One region of the Ilumatobacter sp. genome, then DNA from elsewhere that is predicted to be linked to it. Evidence: predicted binding sites of a transcription regulator. Region 1 holds the regulator's gene; the other holds the start of a gene.
What was found. The regulator LexA, encoded in region 1, represses DNA repair genes until DNA is damaged. The targets are predictions, from matches to a motif close to CGAACNNNNGTTCG.

Region 1 (9,373 bases):
CGACGAACGCGTCGCCGTACCTGTCGAGCTTGGCCGGCCCGACGCCCGAGATCTTCGACAGGTCGCGCTTGGTCGTCGGGGCCGTGCGCGCGATCGCCGCGAGGGTCTTGTTGTCGAACACGATGTACGCGGGCTTGCCCTGCGCCAGCTCGGTCCGCAGCGTCTTGAGCCGTTCGAAGCGCTGCGCCGCGTCGTCGTCGAGGTCGTCCGTCGGGTCGGACCGGCTCGTCGATCGGGCGGGTCGGGCGGCGGGCTCGGGGCGGTGCGACGTGACCGTCGAGGTCTCGGAGGGCTCGTTCGTCAACTCGTCGACGAACGGGCTCGGTGTCGGCCCGGTCACGATCGTGGCGCCGCGCGACGCCCGGGTGATCGCGACGTGGAACAGGCGCCGCTCCTCCTCGACGTCCTCGGCGAGCCGGTGCGGGTACTGCTCGGCGTCCGCGTGGTGGACCACGACGTGGGGCCACTCCATCCCCTTGACCCGGTGGACGGTGGAGAGCACGACCCCGTCGCCCGAGCGCGGAGCGGCGAGGCGGCCGCGCAACCACGAGTCGAAGTCCGACACGTCGTCGTGGAGCGCCGCGAGGTGGGTGATGGCCGTCAGGTCGTCGCCCTGCGCCGAGCGGTTCATGCCCCGGCGGGTCGTGTCGAGACCGGCCACGGAGCCGGCGAGACCGATCTCGTCGACCAACGTCAGCACGACGTCGGAGGTCGGGGCGCCGTCGCGGACCACCTTCTGCATCGTCTGGATGTCGGCGGCGAACTCCATCAGGCGATCGACGTCGCGATCGTTGTTCAACCGCCCCGCCAGCTTGAACAGCTCGACGACGTTCGCCTGCTCGGAGATCCACGACGTGATGCGCGGGTGGAACGAGCGCGACGGCCGCCGGATCGCCTCGCCGATGTCGGCCGGGGTGAACCGGCCGCGCTCGTCGGTCGAGGCGAGCCGCAGCCAGGCCAGGACGCTGCGCACGGCCGTGCGCTCCAGGAACTCGAGCCCGACCCCACCGGCCACCGGGATGCCCTCCCCCACCAGCGCGACCTGGACGGGCGCGAGCACCGAGTTCACCCGGGCGAGCACCGCGACCTGCGACGGCGCCGCTCCCGCCGAGAGCGCGCCGCGCACCGCGCCGACGGCGTCGGCGACCGGGTCCGCCGAGGACGCGACCGTCCAGCCCCCGGCGTCGTCCGAGCTCGCCCGGATCGTCTTGTCGACGCGCCGCCGGTTGTGGCGGAGCAGTCGGTCGGCCACCTCGACGACCCCACCGGGGCACCGGTAGTTCACCTCGAGGGGGTGCGCTCCGGCGCCCGGGAAGAGCGAGGCGAAGTCGATCAGCCACCCCGGGTCGGCGCCGTTGTAGCCGTAGATGGTCTGGTCGTCGTCACCCACGCCGAACACCGCCCCGCCCGGCGCCGAGAGCAGCCGGATCAGCAGGAGGTGGGCCGGGGTCAGGTCCTGGAACTCGTCGACGAGCATGACCCGGCACGCGCGCTGCGCGGCGCGTCGGGCGTCGGGCTCGGACAGCAGGATCACCAGCGCCCGGTGCACCTGGTCGTCGAAGTCGACCGCGCCGCGCCGTTCGAGCGCGTCGCGGTACGACGGCCAGAACCGCTCGAAGCCCTCGATGTCGCCGTCGTCGCGCGCCTCGACGTCACCGGGCGCGACGAGGCCGAGGCGCACCAGGCTCAGCGCCTCGATCCACGGCGCGACGGGGTCGCTGTTGCGCCGGCGGGGGAACGAGACCAGGTCGCCGATGATCCGCCGCACCTCGACCTCGTCGATCGTGCGCCACCGACGGGGCCGTGGCGCGAACGGCGCGGTGCCGTTGACGATCGCCAGCGCGATCGAGTTGATCGTGCGGATGTGCAGTCCCGGCAGGTCGGCGGTGCGCTCGCGCATCTCCTCCTGGGCCCGCTTGTTGAACGCGACGAGGCTCACCGCCCCCGGGGGGAGGTTCCACCTCCCCAGCAGGTGGCGGGCGCGCTCGGTGAGGACGCGGGTCTTGCCCGAGCCGGCCGGGGCGATGATCCGGGCGGCGGCGCCGGGGTGGGTGACCGCCGCGAGCTGGTCGGGGGCGAGGTCGGCGTCGGACTCGTTGGTCGTCGCCACGACGGGGACCCCGTGCTCGACTCCCACGACGTGGACGACGGGCGTGGACGCGACGGGCCCGACGTGGCGGACCGGTCCGGCGTCGAGCCAGACCGCGGTGCCGTCGGGGAGCACCACGTCACCGTCGACGTCGTCGGGGGTCGCGTCGAGGCCCGAGGCGACCGCCCGGTCGAGACCGTCCCAGGCGGCGCCTCCGTCGCGCAGGTCGACCGAGTTGGACCACAGCAGGTGGTGGACCTCCTCCCCGAGGAAGGCGAACTCCGCGCCGACCTCGAACGGCGCCGCGTCGGTGGCGAGAGCCGGGGCGCGCGACGCGTCGCGGTCCAGGTGCATCTCGATCGTCAGACGTCGTGCCTCGGCGGCGGCCGAGCGCAGGATCCGCAGCAGATCGGACGGCGCCGCCACCGCCTCGGCGTCGACCACGAGTCTCGGCGAGCCGCTCCACGGGTCGGGGACCGCGTCGCCCGGGCCGACCACGCAGTGCCGACCGAGCACGTCCGGCCCCGGTCGGGCGCGAGCAGCGCCACGCACCACGTCGGCTGCGGCGGTGGACGTCGGTCGTCGGGGCCGTGGCGAGGATCGCCCCGTCGGGCGGCCCGCCGGAGGGCGCGACTCCGCGGGCGGGTGAGGCGAGTCGAGCGAGACGTCGCCCTCGTCGCCGGGCACCGGGGCGACCTCGATGTCGGGCTCGCCGGTGCGGGACCAGCAGTCGCGCACCTCGGTGGGGCGCTCGTGCTCACCGCCGCAGTACGCACACGAGATCGCCATCGGTGCGACCATATCGAACCGCCGTCGGACCCGGACACCTGTTCGGTCGTGCCGCTCGGACCGACGGAGCGCTCCGACCGGTCGCGCTCAGGGCGAGAGGATCCGGTCCCCGACCTCGGGGGTGCCGTAGGTGACGCAGAGCCCGGCGCCGCTCACGACCACGAGAGCGGCGACGATCCCGGCCACCGCCAGTCGACGTCGCGGAGCGTGGCCACCCGCGGAGGCGGCACGGCCCGGCATGTACCAGTCGGGGAGCAGCCCCTCCCCGTGGCCGTCGAACGTGAACGGCACGGCGTCCGGTGCGACCTCTGCGTCGGGGTCGGCCGCGAGCGCCTCTGCGGTGAGCTCGTCGACGCCCACGTCACGTCGGTCCTCGTCCGGCACGTGGACGACGGTACACGGCGGCGCACGAGGGCCGACCGCAGCGCCACCCCACAGGTTCAGGGCACGAAGGTGCCCCAAGCGCCTCGTGGACGCATTCCGTGAGCCCCGCTGCGATCGGCCGAGCCCGACGGTAGAGGCACCCGCCTGTGTGGAGGAAGGGGGACAACTCCGACGATCCGGTGGACGAACGGTGGATGATCTCGGGTCAGCAGGGGTGCCGACTGTGGACATCTCCGCGTCGACGCTGCTCAGGCGGGTCCCCGTTCGATCGAGGTGCGCCTCGGCGCGGGGTGGACGAGGAGGCACGATCGCACGACCTCGTCGGACCGTGGCCCCGGGTCGACCGATCTGCCACGATCGCGCCCGTGCGACGTCTGCTCCCCACGCCCTCCGACACGACCACGGTCGCGGACGCCTACGCGTCGGCGCTCGGGACCCGCGCCGACGTGGGCGGGGAGCGCCCCTGGATCTGGGCGACGATGGTCCAGTCGCTGGACGGTTCCACCGTCGTCGACGGCACGTCGGGGGCGCTCTCGAGCGACACCGATTCGGCCGTCCTGCTCCAGCTCCGCTCGATCGCGGACGTCGTCCTGGTCGGCTCGGGGACGGCATCGGGCGAGGGGTACGGGCCACCGAGCAAGGAGGGTCAGCGCATCGGTGTCGTGACGGGGCGGGGCTCGGTCGACACCTCCGACGAGCTGTTCACCTCCGGGGCCGGGTTCGTGATCACCACCGAGACCGCGACCTTCGACGAGCGCGGGGTCGACGTGCTGCGGTGCGGTCGCGACGAGGTCGACCTCCTGCTCGCGGCGGGGCGCCTCGACGAGGTCTGCGCCACCGTCGACCTCGTCCAGCTCGAGGGCGGTCCGTCGCTGAACGGGGCGATGTCGGACGCCGACCTCGTCGACGAGTGGAACGTCTCCACCTCGCCCGCGGTGGTCGGCGGGGGCGGCCCGCGGCTCGTGACGGGCGCGTCCGACCTGGACAGACGCCTCGACCTCGTCCAGCTCGCCCTCGACGACGACTCGTTCGTGTTCAGCCGCTGGCGCCGCCGGCGGGAGCCATCTTCTCCATGAGCTCGAGCTCGCGGTGGAAGTCGGCGGCGGCGTCGAAGTGCTTGTACACGCTGGCGAAGCGCAGGTAGCTCACGTCGTCGACGACGCGCAGCTCGTCGAGCACCGCGAGCCCGATCGCGGCGGAGGAGACCTCGTCGCCGGCCATCCTCAGCGAGTCCTCGACGCGCGTCGCCATGGCTTCGAGATCGTCAGCGTCGACGCCGCGACCCTTGGTCGCGGCCGAGAGCCCGGACACCACCTTCGACCGGTCGAACGCCTCGGTGGTCCCGGTGGACTTGAGCACCGTCAGCGGGGCGTGGTCCACGCGCTCGTAGGTCGTGAACCGGTGGTCGCAGGACGAGCACCGGCGCCGACGGCGAGTCGCGGTCCCCTCCTCGGCGATGCGCGAGTCGACGACGCGACTGTCGACGGCGTTGCAGGCGGGACAGCGCACCCGGCCATGGTACCGAGCGCACGCGTGCACCGAGGGCACGCGTCGGCGGCGTCGCCCGCCTCCTCACGCCCTCCTCACGACGGCTCAGGGCAGGAGGACGGACTGACCCACGTGGACGACGGTCGAGGAGTTGAGCCCGATCAGCGCGTCGAGGTAGCGGCCGTGCTCGATGTCGCCGCGGTGAGCCTCGGCGATCGACCACAGCGAGTCGCCGGCCCGGGCGACGTGGGTCTCGGTGGGGGCTCCGTCGGCCCGGGCTCCGGCGGCCGAGGCAGCTCGACCACCGGAGCTCGCCACCACGCTCACCGCCGACATCGCGACGACGGCCAGCGCTGCCGTCACCACGACCGCGAGCGCACCGACCACGGCCCGCCGCACGAGGTACGTGGACGACGTGCGATCCCGCCGGCACGGGCGCGGGGCGCGGCGCTCGACGCGCCGGTAGCGGCTGGCAGGCCCACCTCCGGCGATCGGCGCCGCGCCCGGCGAGCTCGTGGTCCACGCGAGCTGAGCGGTGGGTGCGGTGGTGGTGACGGTGGGTGCGTGCATCGTGTCGGGCCTCCCGGCGGGTGTTCGGCTCGATCGCTCGAACCCAACGTGTGTTCGACATCCAAGCATCGATCGAACAGCACGTCAAGCCTCGGGCCGGGCATTCCTCGATCGCGTGTTCGCAGTACAGGTGTTTGACCCCGTCCCCGCCGTCCCGTACCATGTTCGAGATGGCACCCAAGATCAGCACGCGGCAACGGTCGATCCTCGACTTCATCGAGTCGCAGATGCGCGATCGCGGGTTCCCGCCGTCGGTCCGCGAGATCGGTGACGCCGTCGGTCTCACGTCGCCGTCGACGGTGCACAGCCACCTGAACACGCTGCAGCGGCTCGGCTACCTGCGGCGGGACCCCGACAAGCCGCGGGCGATCGAGGTCCGCTTCGACCCGAACAGCGGCGCGGTGATGGATCGGCGCCCGGCGCGCTTCGTCCCCCTGGTCGGCGACGTCGCCGCCGGCACCGACGTGCTCGCCGAGGAGAACGTCGAGGAGCTGCTCCCGGTGCCGGTCGACTTCACCGGTGACGGCGAGCTGTTCATGCTGCGGGTGCGCGGCGACTCGATGATCGATCTCGGGATCCTCGACGGCGACTTCGTCGTCGCCACCCAGGTCGACCACCCGAACAACGGCGACATCGTCGTGGCGGGCATCCCGGGCGGCGAGGCGACGGTGAAGACCTACGAGCGCTCCGGAGCGCAGGTCACCCTGGTGCCGGCCAACCCCGACCTGGAGCCGATGGTGTTCCGCGCCGACGAGGTGGAGCTCTACGGCAAGGTCGTCACCGTGATGCGGCGCTACTGAACGTCGTCTCGGCGCCGTTCGTCGTCCGAGTCGGGCGCGACCGGCGGGTACCAGGCGACCTCCCCGGGGATCGGCTGCCCGTGCGCCGATCGTTCCGGGGCGTCGGGGAGCCGGGACGGCGGCGCAGAACCCGGCGAGCGCGGCGGTGGTGGCGGGACCGCCGGAGGCGGTGGTGTCGCAGCGGTCCCGGGTCGCGGCGGAGGAGGAGGCGACGGGGCCCCGGATGGTGGAGGCGGGGCCGAGGGAGGTCTCGTCGAGCGTCCCGGATCGGGCGACGACGGGCCCGGCCACGACGCCGGCCCAGGCGGTGGCCCCATCGGCGGCCTCGTCGGCGGCCCGCTCGGCGGCGGTGGACCGGGTCGCGACGGCGGAGCCGGCGATGGGCCCGCCGGTGCGCTCGGCGGTGCGGTCATCGGCGGCCCGTCGGGCATCCGAGGTCGTCGGGGCGCGACGCCGGACGGCGCTGCGGGTCGAACCGTGCGGCCGGTCGATCCCGGGCTCCGCCGACCGGCCAGCAGGAGCGCGAGCCCCGCCATCAGCGAGGCCAGCCCGAGCGCCACCGCGCCGACGCGCAGCGCTGCGGTCTCGTCGGAGGGGTCCTGGCCCACCGACACCGCGAACCTCGCCTCGACGTCCGACTCGACTCGCATCCGGTGCTCCCCGACCTCGTCGACGTCCACGACGAAGAGCGCGGTCCCCACGTAGTCGATCCCGTCGACGTCGGCGTCGTAGGACGCCGACACGTCACCGACGAGGTCGTCGGTGAGGTCGGCCCCTTCCGGGGCGCGCAGGTCGATGCGGACCTCGGGCAGCTCGTCGTCGTCGAGCTCGAACGCCCCGTCGATCTCGCAGTCGCCGGCGACGCGCTCGATGCGCCCGGAGGTCTCGACGAAGATAGTGTACTCCCCGGTGCGCTCGAACTCGAGCGAGGTGTCGCACCCGACGGGGGCTCGCGCCAACCCCGAGACCACGTCGTCGAACCGTTGGGCAGCGACGATCCACAGCACGACCGCCGTGATCAGCCCCACGACGAGCACGGCGAGACCCAGCGCGGAGCGCACGCGCCCGCCGGCGGTGCGCGTCGCCCGCTCGGGCCCGGTGTCGAGATCGGTCACGCCGACCCCGCTCCCGCTCCCGCCCGGATGTCGCGTCGACGACCCCGCAGTCGGCGAGCGACGCGCTCGACCGCCTCGGACGGCTGCACGGCCGCGACGCGCACGTGACCGGACCCGGCGGGTCCGTAGAACTCGCCCGGGCTGACGAGCGCTCCGCCGTCACGAGCGAGATCGGCGGCGTACGACCACCCGTCGTCGGTGGGCACCCAGAGGTAGAACGCGCCGTCGGGCAGCTCGACCGCTCGCCCGGACCACGAACCCAGCGCATCGGCGAGCGATCCGAGGCGCGAGAGGTAGCGAGCGCGCTGCGCGTCGACGTGCGCGTCGTCGTCGAGGGCGAGCACGGCGGCCGCCTGGACCGGGCCGGGCACCATCATCCCGGCGTGCTTGCGCACCTCGCGCAGGTACTCGACGAGCTCGCGGTCACCGGCGTAGGACCCGACCCGCGCCCCGGCGAGGTTCGATCGCTTCGACAGCGAGTGGACGGCGATCACCCCCTCGGTCCCGTGCTCGAGGATCGTGCGCGGCGGACCCGACCAGGTGAACTCGGCGTAGCACTCGTCCGACAGGACCGGGATCTCCCGACTCCTCCCCCACCGCGCCGCGGCACCGAGGTCGTCGAGCAGCCCGGTGGGGTTGGCGGGGCTGTTGACCCACAGCAGCAGGGCACGATCGACGTCCGAGCTCGCGACCGAGTCGAGATCGAGCCGCCCGCCGCCGAGCGTGGGGACCGCGACGCAGCGCAGGCCCGCCAGCGTCGCCCCCATCGCGTAGGTCGGGTACGACACCGCCGGGTAGAGCACGGTGTCGCGATCGGGTCGGCGCAGGTGGAGGTGCCCGGGCGCCGAGGCGACGAACTCCTTCGAACCGATCGTCGCTCCGATCGCCACGTCCGAGGCGTCGACGCCGAACCGTCGCTCGATCCACCGCCGGACCGCGTCGAGGTACGCGACCGAACCCACGCTCGGCGGGTAGGCGCGGGCCGAACCGCCCCGTGCGAGCTCGGCGACCACCTCGGGGGGCGGCTCGTCGAAGGGCGTCCCCACCGAGAGGTCCACGACCTCGCCGTGGAGGGAGCGGATCGTCTCGGTGAGCTCCGAGAGCCGGTCGTACGGGTACGGGGGGGGAACGAACCCGGTCGGCGCGCTCACGGACGCACCTCCACGAGGGAGCCGGATTCGTCACGCTCCATCGGTCGGCCGTCGGCCTCGACGACGAACTCCGCGAGTCGGCCGGCGGAGGCGTCGGAGAGGCGGGCACGGATCGTCCAGCTCGTCTCGCCGTCACCGACGGAGACGACCTCACCCTCGCGGTGGACCGCTGCGAGGACGTCGCCGCGCTCGTAGGGCACGACCAGCTCGTAGACCGTGCTCAACGAGCGGAGCCGATCGCCGAGGGTGCGCAGGAAGTCCTCGACCCCCTCGCCGGAGACGGCGCTGAGCGCGACGGATCCGGGGTGGTCGGCCGCGAGCTCCTCGGCGGGCCCGGGCGCGAGATCGGCCTTGTTGAACACGAGCAGCTCGGGGACGTCGGAGGCGTCGATCTCGTCGAGCACCTCACGCACCGCAGCGATCTGGCCGGCGGGGTCCGGCGCGCTCGCGTCGACGACGTGGACGAGGTAGTCGGCGAGCGCCGCCACCTCGAGCGTCCCCTGGAACGATTCGACCAGGCCGTGCGGCAGGCGGCTGATGAACCCGACGGTGTCCGTCAGCAGGACCGGCTCACCTCCGGGGAGGGCCAGGCGGCGCGTCGTGGGATCGAGGGTGGCGAACAGGCGGTTCTCGGTGAGGACCCCCGAGTCGGTCAACCGGTTCAACAGGGTCGACTTGCCGGCGTTGGTGTAGCCGACGATCGCGACCGAGGCGAGGCCGCTGCGGCGCCGACCCTGGCGCTGCAGCGCCCGGGTCTCGGCCAGCGAGGCCAGCTCCCGCTCGAGCTTGGTGATGCGGCGCATGATCCGACGGCGGTCGGTCTCGATCTTCGTCTCACCCGATCCGAACCGGCCGCCGACGCCGCCGCGCTGCTGGCTGAGCTTGGCCGACGCGCCGCGCCGCAGGCGGGGGAGGCGGTAGCGGAGCAGAGCGAGCTCGACCTGGGCCTTGCCCTCCATCGTGTGCGCGTTCTGGCCGAAGATGTCG
Region 2 (9,373 bases), 920 kb from region 1:
TCGACGCTGCTCGTCGACGACCGCGCCGGTCGCGTCGAGGACGATGCCGAGCGCCTTGGTCCCCCCGACGTCGATCCCGACGCGCCGGGGGGCGACGGCGGCGGTCACCGCGACGGCGAACCCGCCGACCGGACCGCGTCGGTCGGCGTCGTGTCGCTGCGGGTCACGCCTCGGCGCGGACCTTGAGCTCGCGCACCGTGTTGAGGATTCGCACCTCGGCGCGCCGCTTGACGAAGCCCGGGAGCGGGACGACGAGGTCGATCGCGAGGTCGTAGCGGACCTCGGTCTTGCCGTCCGAGGTCGGCACGAAGGTGAACGCGCCGTCGATCGACCGTTGGATGTCGCCGCGGATCATCGACCAGCCGAGCAGGCGTGGATCGTCCTCGTAGCGGTAGCGCAGGGTGTAGTGGGTGCTGCGCCCGAGCGCGGACGCACGGAACTCGACCTCGCTCGGGCGTCCCGCGTCGTCGGTCTCGTGGATCGTCACGGCCTTGATGTCGCGCGCCCACTCCGGGTACCGGGGGAGATCGATCGCGACGTCCCACACCTCCTGCGGGCTGGCGTCGATGGTGATGATCTCGGTCGCGGTCTCAGCCATGGCCCTCATTCTTGTCGGTGGACGGCGATCGTCCACGATACTCACCGTGGAACGCGGCCCACAGGCCGTTCAGACCGAACCCGAACACGGGGACCAGCACCCCCAGCGCCAGCGAGTTGCCGGGGCTGCCGTCCGGGGCGTTCGGGCGCGCGAGCGCAGTGGCCAGCCCGACGACGCACTGCGTCGCGAGCGTCGCGAGCATCACCGTGCGGACCCGTCTCGGAGCCACCCCGCCGGTGAGCAGGTAGAGCTGCGTGACCGCCACGTGCTCGGCACGGCTGCGGCGGACCGCGTTCGCGAACGCCCACAGGAACGCGGCGATCCCGACGAGGAAGAGAACGATCGCCACGGCGGCCGCGACGCTGCGGGCGGAGCTCGTGAACACGGTCGCGGCGAGGACCGACGTGACCACGAAGACCCCCGTCCCGATCAGGTCGGCGCGCACGACGGCCGCCCCCGACGCCCCCGTCTCCGTCGGATCGGAGGGGCCCGGCGGTCGGCCCGGCTCGGGGTCGCGATCCGCCGCGCCGTCGTCGCCGCCGAGGGGCGCGGCACCCGCGCTCACCACGCCACGCCCAGCGAATCGCCGAGTCGGCGCGCCAGCACGTCGTAGGAGAACTCCTCCTCCGCTCGCCGCCGCGACGCCGCTCCCATCCGATCGCGCAGACCGTCGTCGACCAGCAGCCGCTCGATCGCGTCGGCGACCGCCGCGACGTCGTCGGGGTCGCGCACGACGACACCGGTCTCGCCGTCGGAGACGGCCTCGGCGGCACCACCGGAGTCGCCGGCCACCTGGGCGACCCCGCACGCGGCGGCCTCGAGGAACACGATCCCGAACCCCTCCTGCTCGAGCCCTCCCCAGCGGTCTCGGCACAGCATGGTGAACACGTCCGCGCACCCGTACAGCAGCGGGAGGTCGTCGTGGTCGACGCGGCCGGTGAAGCGCACCGGGGCACGGAGCTCGTCGGCGAGGCGCTGCAGGCGCCGCTCGTCGCGCCCGGCCCCGGCGATCACCAGCAGCAGGTCGCGCTCGCCGCGTCGCCGGGCGAGGCGCGCCGCCGCGCGGATCGCGGTGTCGAACCCCTTGCGCGGGACCAGGCGGGAGACCCCGAGCACGATCTGGGAGTCGACCGGGAGGTCGAATCGGCGACGTGCGGCGATGCGCTCGGCGTCGTCGAGGACTCGGAACCGCTCGGGATCCACCCCGCACGGCACGACGGTCGTCGGCAGCTCGACTCCCGCCGCCCGATCGGCCTCGGCCGCCGGGTAGCTGCCGGCGGCGACGACGTGGCGCGCCCGGCGCAGGGTGCACCCGAGGGCCTGGCGGGTCAGGGGGAGGCGGCCCGGCACCGTCACCTCGGCCCCGTGGAGGACCAGGTCGTAGGGCAGAGCCAGGAACGGCCCGACCAGGCCGAGGGGGATCGCGGGATCGAGCACGACGAGCTCGGCGCCGATCTCCCGCGCGAGGGAGTCGATGCGGCGCACCATCAGCGGGTGCGGCAGCAGCCACGGCTCGGGCGTGCGCTCGATGCGGTACGGCTCGCCGGCGTCGAACTCGGCGTCGCCGTCGTGGGGGCTCGTGAGCACGGCGAAGCTGTCGGGGGGCAGGCGCCTCCACCACTCCCGCAGCAGGGACTGGATCCCGCCGATCTTGGGCGGGTAGTCGTTGGTGACGAGCAGGTGCTTCATGTGTTCTGGGACGGCTCCCGCTCCGTGCGGCGGTCGTCGAGGCGTCGCAGCGCCCAGTCGGCGTGCTCGGCGAGGAGGGGGTCCGGACCCGCACGGTAGCGATCGACCGTGGCGAGGACGCGGCGGTCCCGCGGATCGGCCACGTTGCCGATGACGATCAGGGCGTTGCGCCGCAGCCACGTCATGTCGCGCTCGGCGATGTACCACCGCCCGTGACGGCGCTCGATCGCCTCGTCATCGGAGTCCAGCAGCTCGAGCAGGTCGACGTGGCTCTGCACCTCGGGGTCCGCGACGTCGAGGTCGATCGTGGTGCGCGGGCCGAGGCGGACCGAGATCGGGCACACCTCCTGGCAGTCGTCGCACCCGTAGATCCGATCGTGGACCGCCTCGCGGTACTCGATCGGGATCGGGCCGCTGCGCTGGAGGATCCAGCTCAGGCACCGACGGGCGTCGACCACACCGGGGGCCACGATCGCCTGGGTGGGGCAGCCCTCGAGGCACCGGACGCACGATCCGCACCCGTCGGCGACCGGCTCACCCGCCGGTTCGTACGGCGCGGTCGTGACGACGCACCCGAGCACGAACCAGCTCCCCGCTCCCGGGATCAGGAGGTTCGCGTTCTTGCCGAACCAGCCGATGCCGGCCCGTCGTGCGACCGCCCGATCGACGATCGAGTTGTCGTCGGCGAACACCAGCGCGCGATGGCCCGCCGCGACGAGGCGTGCCGCGACCTCGCGCAGCCCGACGCGCAGCGGCTCGTAGTGGTCGACCCACGAGTAGCGGGCGACGCGCGCGTGGGCGCCGTGCGACCCCGGCGGTGGGGCCGGCTCGTCGTCGGTGAGGTAGGGGCGGGCGGCGACGATCACGGACTCGGCACCGGGCACGGCGCGGCGGGGATCGGTCGAGCGATCGGGGTTGCGGTACGTGAACTGCATCTCGCCGTGCAGACCCGCCGCCTTGCGCTCGTGGAGCGCCGTGCGAGCGCGCTCGAGGACGTCGGCCGAGGCCACGCCCACCTCGGTGATCCGGTGCCGTGCGCAGATCGTGGCGATCTCGGCCGTCGTCGGGAGCGCGACCGATCCCCCGGCCCCCGTGGACCCCGCACGCCCCACGGGTCAGATCCTGTCCCGCTCGGTGCACGACGTGGCTCCGTCACCGGGCAGCGACACGTCGAGCGTGACGTCGAAGGCGAGGTCGAGGTCGGTACCACCCCGCACCACCCCGGACGCCGACAGGGTCCGATCGTCGACCACGTACTCGGCGTCGGGATCCTCCAGCACCACGGACCCGGCGAGCGCCGGAGCGCTCACCCGGACGCGTGCGGAGCCGTCGCCGGCGGTGGAGATCGAGAAGCGGCCACGCTCCGACGTGAGGCCAGCCAGGCGCGATCGGTCCCCCGGACCGAGGGCGCCGTCGGAGCAGGTCGCGAGGACGATCAGGGTCCGCGGCTCGGAGAACTGGCCGGGCAGGTTGGTCACCACCCGGTCGTCGCACCGGTCGTCGTCGCGCGGGCTGACGACGACGTCGAGGGCTCGGTCCGATCCGGTCGACAGCACGGCGACGAACGCGCCGTCGTCGCCGATCTCGTCGACCGTCGCGGTGACCGGCTCGACGCCGGTCAGGCTCACCCGCTCACCGTCGGCATCGAAGGAACGGTCGACGGCGGCGACGGCGCCGGTGGAGTCGACGAACGCGTAGGTCGACACCTGGAGCTCGGAGTCCGACGGTGCGAGCGGGAGGTGCACCTCGCACTGCGCGGTGAGCGCGGTGGTGCGCCCGCCGACGCGGACCGAACCCGGAGGGGGGAGCTCGACCGGATCGGATCGGTCACCGTCCGGCGCGAGGGCCGAACCCGTCGCGCCGGAGTTCGCGGGCGAACCGGCGAGCGCCGCCGTGGACTCGACCCGGGGTGCGTCCGCGTCGGAGGCACCGGGTGCCGTCGACGCCGTCGCCTCGCTCCCGCGCTGGCCGATGGCGACCAGTCCGGCGGTGAACGCCACCAGCACCACGAAGAGCGACGGGACGAACCACAGGGGGGTCGACGAGCCCGGCCGGTCGTGGTGCGCGGCCTCCGGCTCGGTGTGCCGCGGCGGGGTGTCGAGGAGCGGGTCGATGGCCTCTGAGCCGGAGGGACCGACCTCGTCACGACCAGCCGGATCCGCTGCTCCGATCGCGCTCGGTGGCCCCCCGTCGCCGGCACCCGCCACCGCATGGGAACGACGACGGGACATGGGTCCATCGTAGGAGCGCTCACGGCGCGAGCTGGGGGACCCGTCCCTGCTCGAAGTCGTCGTACGACACGTCGTCGCGGTCGTCGCCGAGCAGGCCCGCCCGCTCGAGCAGAGCGACCGCCCGACCGAGCTCGCGCGCCGCCCGGTCCACCCGGGCCACGGGTGCCGGGACGAACGCGATCGGACCGTCGTCGTTCGCGAGGAGGTGGGCGACCACGCACTCGCTGCACGCCGTGGTGTTCACGGCGACGCAGGTCTGGCAGTCGAGGGTCACATCGGGCGTGCTGGCCATGTCCCCATCGTGCGCACGGGGGTACCTCGGAGTCGCGCGAGGGAGTCGAGCGGGCTCGCGGCGACCTCCGGCGCGCCCGCTCAGAGCACCGCGAGGAAGGCGTTGCTCGGGACGACGTTCGCACCGGAGCGGCGCACGTCGCGTTGGATCTCGCGGTCGTTCGTGACCACGACCACCCCCTCGCCGAGGGGGGTCGCGTCGACCTCGGCGCGCACCACGTCGTCGGCGGTCACACCGTCGGGCGAGTAGACGACCCGGATCAGGCGGCGCGCCCCGGCGTGGGCGCCGACGATCGACGATCCGTCGAACACCACCGTCACGTCGGCACCGTGGCGGCGAGCCAGCGACTCGGTGCGTGCGACGAGGGCGTCGCGCTGATCCGGCAGCGACCGATCCGGCCAGGCGAGCATGGCGACGTTGTAGCCGTCGATCACGATGCGGGCCCCGGAGCGGACCAGGTGGTCGGCTGCGGCCGCCGAGGTCGAGATCGTCCCACCCGGGAGCGCGACGGGGCGGCGCCGCGGCGCGGCGCTCGTCGGCGACGGCGACGTCCGCGAGGCGGCCAGGTCGCGCGGGACGCGGACGACGGGGTCGTCAGCGCGGGCGCCCGACTCGGCGCCCGGCTCGGCGTCGGCTTCGGCGGAGCGGGCGACGGCACCTCCCCCGCCGATCCCGTCGACCACCGAGCGCAGCCGTCGCGCCAGCTCGTCGGCCACCTCGATCGCGCCCGACAGCGCGTCGCGATCGATCCGTCCCCCCGGAGCCTCCCCGTCGCCGGTGCCGGGGTCGAGGTCGCCGTGCGCCGCGGCGAGCTCGGCGCGCGCGTCGTCCAGCTCGCCGCGGGCCCCCTCGGCACGGGCGATCGCCGCAGCCTCCCGATCGCGGGCGTGGCGGACCTCGTTGCGGACGTCGATCACCTCGGCGCGCAGCTCGGCCGACTCCTCGAGCGACTTCGCCAGCTCGGCGCGGACCTCGTCGAGCTCCGTGCGCGCCGCCGCCAGGCGCTGGTCGCGCGCGATCACGTCGGCCAGCACCCGCGCCGCGACCCGTTCGGCCGCGCCGCGCCGCCGCTCCGAGCGGCGCAGGTCGCGCCGCAGGTCGCGCTCCTCGGCGACCTCCTCGATCCGCTCCAGGACGTCGGCGGCGCGCTCGGCCCACCCCTCGGAGCCGTCCAGCCACAGCCGGCCCACCTCGTCCACCGACTCGGGGGTCGCCACCGCGGACAGCGCGCTGCGGAACTCGGGCTCGGACTCGATCGCGCGCCTCGCACCACCGAGGGCGCGCGACGGCAGGCGCTGCCCGCCGAGGTGCGGGCCGAGCGCGGTCGGGAACTCGAGCGGCGGCCGTCGCCTGCGGCCCTCCGCCGCCACGAGGACAGCGAACTCGAGCGCCGACCGCAGGTGTCGGTGCTCGATCTCGGCCACCCGTCGAAGCTACCGGCGGGCGCGAGGCGGCGAGGGTCGATCTCCCCCCGACGCCACGGACCGACCGGCGCCGACCGACCACGGCGGCCATCCACGTGCCACCCTCGGTCTCCTCGGCGGCTCCCGGTTGACTCACGCACACGTGTTCGTGTTCACTCGCGCGATGCCACGACCATTCGATCCACCAGCCGGAGCCCAACGTTCGTTCGACGACCTGGGAGTGCCGTTGTCGGAGGTGACGTTCTGCGTCCTCGACCTCGAGACCACCGGCGGGCACCACGAACGGGACGCGATCACCGAGATCGGGATCGTCAAGGTCCGTGGCGGTGAGTGCCTCGGCACGTTCCAGACGCTCGTGAACCCCGGTCGGGCGATCCCCCCGACGGTGTCGATGCTCACCGGCCTGACCGAAGCGGTCGTCGCGCCCGCCCCGCGCATCGAGTCGGTGCTGCCCTCGCTGCTCGAGTTCCTCGGCGACTCCGTCCTCGTCGCCCACAACGCCCGCTTCGACGTGGGCTTCGTGCGCGCCGCGCTGGAGCGGGCTCAGCGGCCCCGGTGGAGGGGCACGGTCGTCGACACCGTCCACCTCGCGCGGCGGCTCGTGCGCGACGAGGTCCCGAACTGCAAGCTGTCGACCCTCGCGGCCCACCTCCGCCTCGACCACCGGCCCAGCCACCGGGCGCTCGACGACGCCCTCGCGACGACCGACCTGCTCCACCTGCTCATCGAGCGGGCCGCCGGGCTCGGCGTCCTCGGGCTCGACGACCTCGTGGCGCTCGGTCGGATCGGCGGACACCCCATGACCCCGAAGCTGAGGCTGACCGCGTCGCTGCCGCGCACCCCGGGGGTGTACATGTTCCGAGGGCACGCCGACTCGGTGCTGTACGTGGGCAAGGCCACCGACCTGCGCCAGCGGGTCCGCAGCTACTTCGGCAGCGACGACCGCCGCAAGATCGGACCGATGCTGCGCGAGACGACGGCGATCACCCACGTCGAGCTCCCCGACCCGCTCACCGCCGAGGTGGTCGAGATCCGCTTCATCGGCCGCCTCCTCCCCCGCTACAACCGCCGCGGCACCCGAGCGTCGTCGTACCGCTACGTGAAGCTCGACACCGAGGCGCCGTGGCCGCGCCTGTCGATCGTCACCAAGGCGCCGACGGCGGGGGTCCACCTCGGGCCGCTGCCGTCGCAGGCGGCCGCCCGGAGGGTGGTCGACGCCCTGCAGAGCGCCCTCCCGCTGCGGCGCTGCACCACCCGCCTCGGCCGCTCGCACACCCCGCGCCTCGATGCGACCGAGTGCAGCGCCGCCCAGCTCGGCGTCGCGCTCTGCCCGTGCGCCGGCACCGCGGATCCCGCCGACTACGCCACGGCGGTCGACCACGCCCGACGGGCGATGGAGGGAGACGTGCGCGTGGTCGCGGATCGGCTGCACGCCCGGATGGGGCGCCTCGCCCGCCAGCAGCGGTTCGAGGAGGCGGCCACGACTCGAGACACCCTGTCGGCTCTGCTCGGTGCGGTGCGGCGGACCGCCCTGCTCGACGCCCTCGGGCGCGCCGGGCGGGCCGAGATCCGCGACGGCTCGACGACGTGGGTCGTCGACGAGGGCCGCCTCGTCGACACCCGCACCGCGCAGACCCTCACCTCCGCCCTCCCCGTCGACGCGCTCGGCGTGACCGTCCCGGGCCGGCCCACGCCGCGCGACCACGCCGACGAGGCGCTCTGCCTCGCCTCGTTCTTCGATCGCCGAGCGGCGCGGCTCACCGTCACCTGCGACGGGACGTGGGCCTTCCCGGTCGCGGCGAGCACCGCCGTCGACGCGCTCGTCGGCGCCGCCTGACCCGACGACGCCGTCACCGCCGAGGTCGGGCCGTCGCCACCGTCACCGCGCCGGTCGGAGGGGTCGCGCCCCGACGACGTGGGCGCCGGCGGAGTCGATGTCGAGCACCTTCACGTGGCCGCCCCGCGGCAGGGCCGCGGTCACCTCGTCGGCGAGCTCGCGCGCGGCGAGGAGCGCGACGGTCGGACCGCTGCCGCTGAGCCACCCGCACCACGCCCCCGCGGCGACTCCCGCCGCCATCGCGTCCGCGGCGCCGGGGATGGCCCCCATCCTCGCCGACTGGTGCAGCTCGTCGGACGTCGCCCCGTCGAGCAGGCTCGGGTCGTCGCGCTCGAACGCCAGCGACATCTGCACCGCACGACCGACGTTGGCCACGGCCGATCGTCGCTCGACCGTGTCGGTCAGCGCCCGGCGCGACCGGTCGGTCGACGTCGTCACGTCGGGGATCCACGCGACGACCGTGGCGGAGGCGAGCACCGGCCCGACCGGGACGCGCAGCGCCCGACCGGCGACGTACGCGGTGAAGCCCCCGTGCAGGGAGGCCGCGGCGTTGTCCCCGTGGCCCTCGAGCTCGGAGGACACCGCCAGGATCCGCTCGGCGCCCCGGTCGATGGTTCCGCCGGCCACGACGTGGCCGAGGCCGGCCGCGGCGACGCGCACGGCACCGCTGAAACCGAGGCCGCGCGCCACGGGGATCGGGCTGCGCAGCCAGATCGGACCGGATCCGCCGGCGCGCTCGAACGCCACGCGGGCGGGGTGGGCCGCGTCGAGGTCGCGCGCTCCGTCGGGCGCACGTCCGGTGCCGACGTCGGCGTGGAGCCCGAGGGCGAGCCCGAACACGTCGAACCCGGCCCCCAGGTTGGCCGACGACGCCGGAGCGCGGACCACCGTCGACGTCGCGGGATCGCCCCTCACGAGGGGGCGTTCGCGCGCGACACCGTCACGAAGCGCTCGAGGGTGCTGCGCGCTCGACCGTCGTCGATGGCCGCTCCGGCGCGCTCGATCCCGTCGGCGAGATCCTCGGCGTGGCCCGCCACGACGAGCGCTCCCGCCGCGTTGAGCACGACGACGTCGCGGTGGGCTCCACGGCGACCGTCGAGCACCTGGCGCACGGCCTCGGCGTTGTCGGCCGGTTCGCCCCCTGCGAGGTCGGCGGCGCCGGCCGGTGCGAGACCGAGCGAGGAGGGGTCGACGTCGAAGCGGTCCCGCCGGCCGTCGTGCAGCGACCACACGCTCGACGTCCCCGTCGTCGTCAGCTCGTCGAACCCGTCGCCGTGCACGACCCACGCGCTGGTCACGCCC

Region 2: a site for LexA is predicted at 6,370-6,383, ahead of ACOOHC_RS11165 (NYN domain-containing protein). Genes of this name have one in related genera too.

The regions. Positions count from the first base shown of each region.
Region 1 covers NZ_OZ244049.1:1,444,696-1,454,068, reverse strand. The annotation lists gene ACOOHC_RS06835 (UvrD-helicase domain-containing protein) at 1-2,878, opposite strand, end outside; gene ACOOHC_RS06830 (hypothetical protein) at 2,966-3,262, opposite strand; gene ACOOHC_RS06825 (dihydrofolate reductase family protein) at 3,628-4,338, shown strand; gene nrdR (transcriptional regulator NrdR) at 4,298-4,771, opposite strand; gene ACOOHC_RS06815 (hypothetical protein) at 4,856-5,320, opposite strand; gene lexA (transcriptional repressor LexA) at 5,491-6,120, shown strand; gene ACOOHC_RS06805 (hypothetical protein) at 6,114-7,235, opposite strand; gene ACOOHC_RS06800 (aminotransferase class I/II-fold pyridoxal phosphate-dependent enzyme) at 7,232-8,386, opposite strand; gene hflX (GTPase HflX) at 8,383-9,373, opposite strand, start outside.
Region 2 covers NZ_OZ244049.1:2,362,172-2,371,544, forward strand. The annotation lists gene ACOOHC_RS11130 (ROK family protein) at 1-108, opposite strand, end outside; gene ACOOHC_RS11135 (SRPBCC family protein) at 164-598, opposite strand; gene ACOOHC_RS11140 (hypothetical protein) at 591-1,163, opposite strand; gene ACOOHC_RS11145 (glycosyltransferase family 4 protein) at 1,160-2,287, opposite strand; gene queG (tRNA epoxyqueuosine(34) reductase QueG) at 2,284-3,399, opposite strand; gene ACOOHC_RS11155 (hypothetical protein) at 3,403-4,518, opposite strand; gene ACOOHC_RS11160 (hypothetical protein) at 4,538-4,810, opposite strand; gene ACOOHC_RS11165 (NYN domain-containing protein) at 4,891-6,234, opposite strand; gene ACOOHC_RS11170 (DEDD exonuclease domain-containing protein) at 6,398-8,071, shown strand; gene ACOOHC_RS11175 (homoserine kinase) at 8,114-8,986, opposite strand; gene trpD (anthranilate phosphoribosyltransferase) at 8,983-9,373, opposite strand, start outside.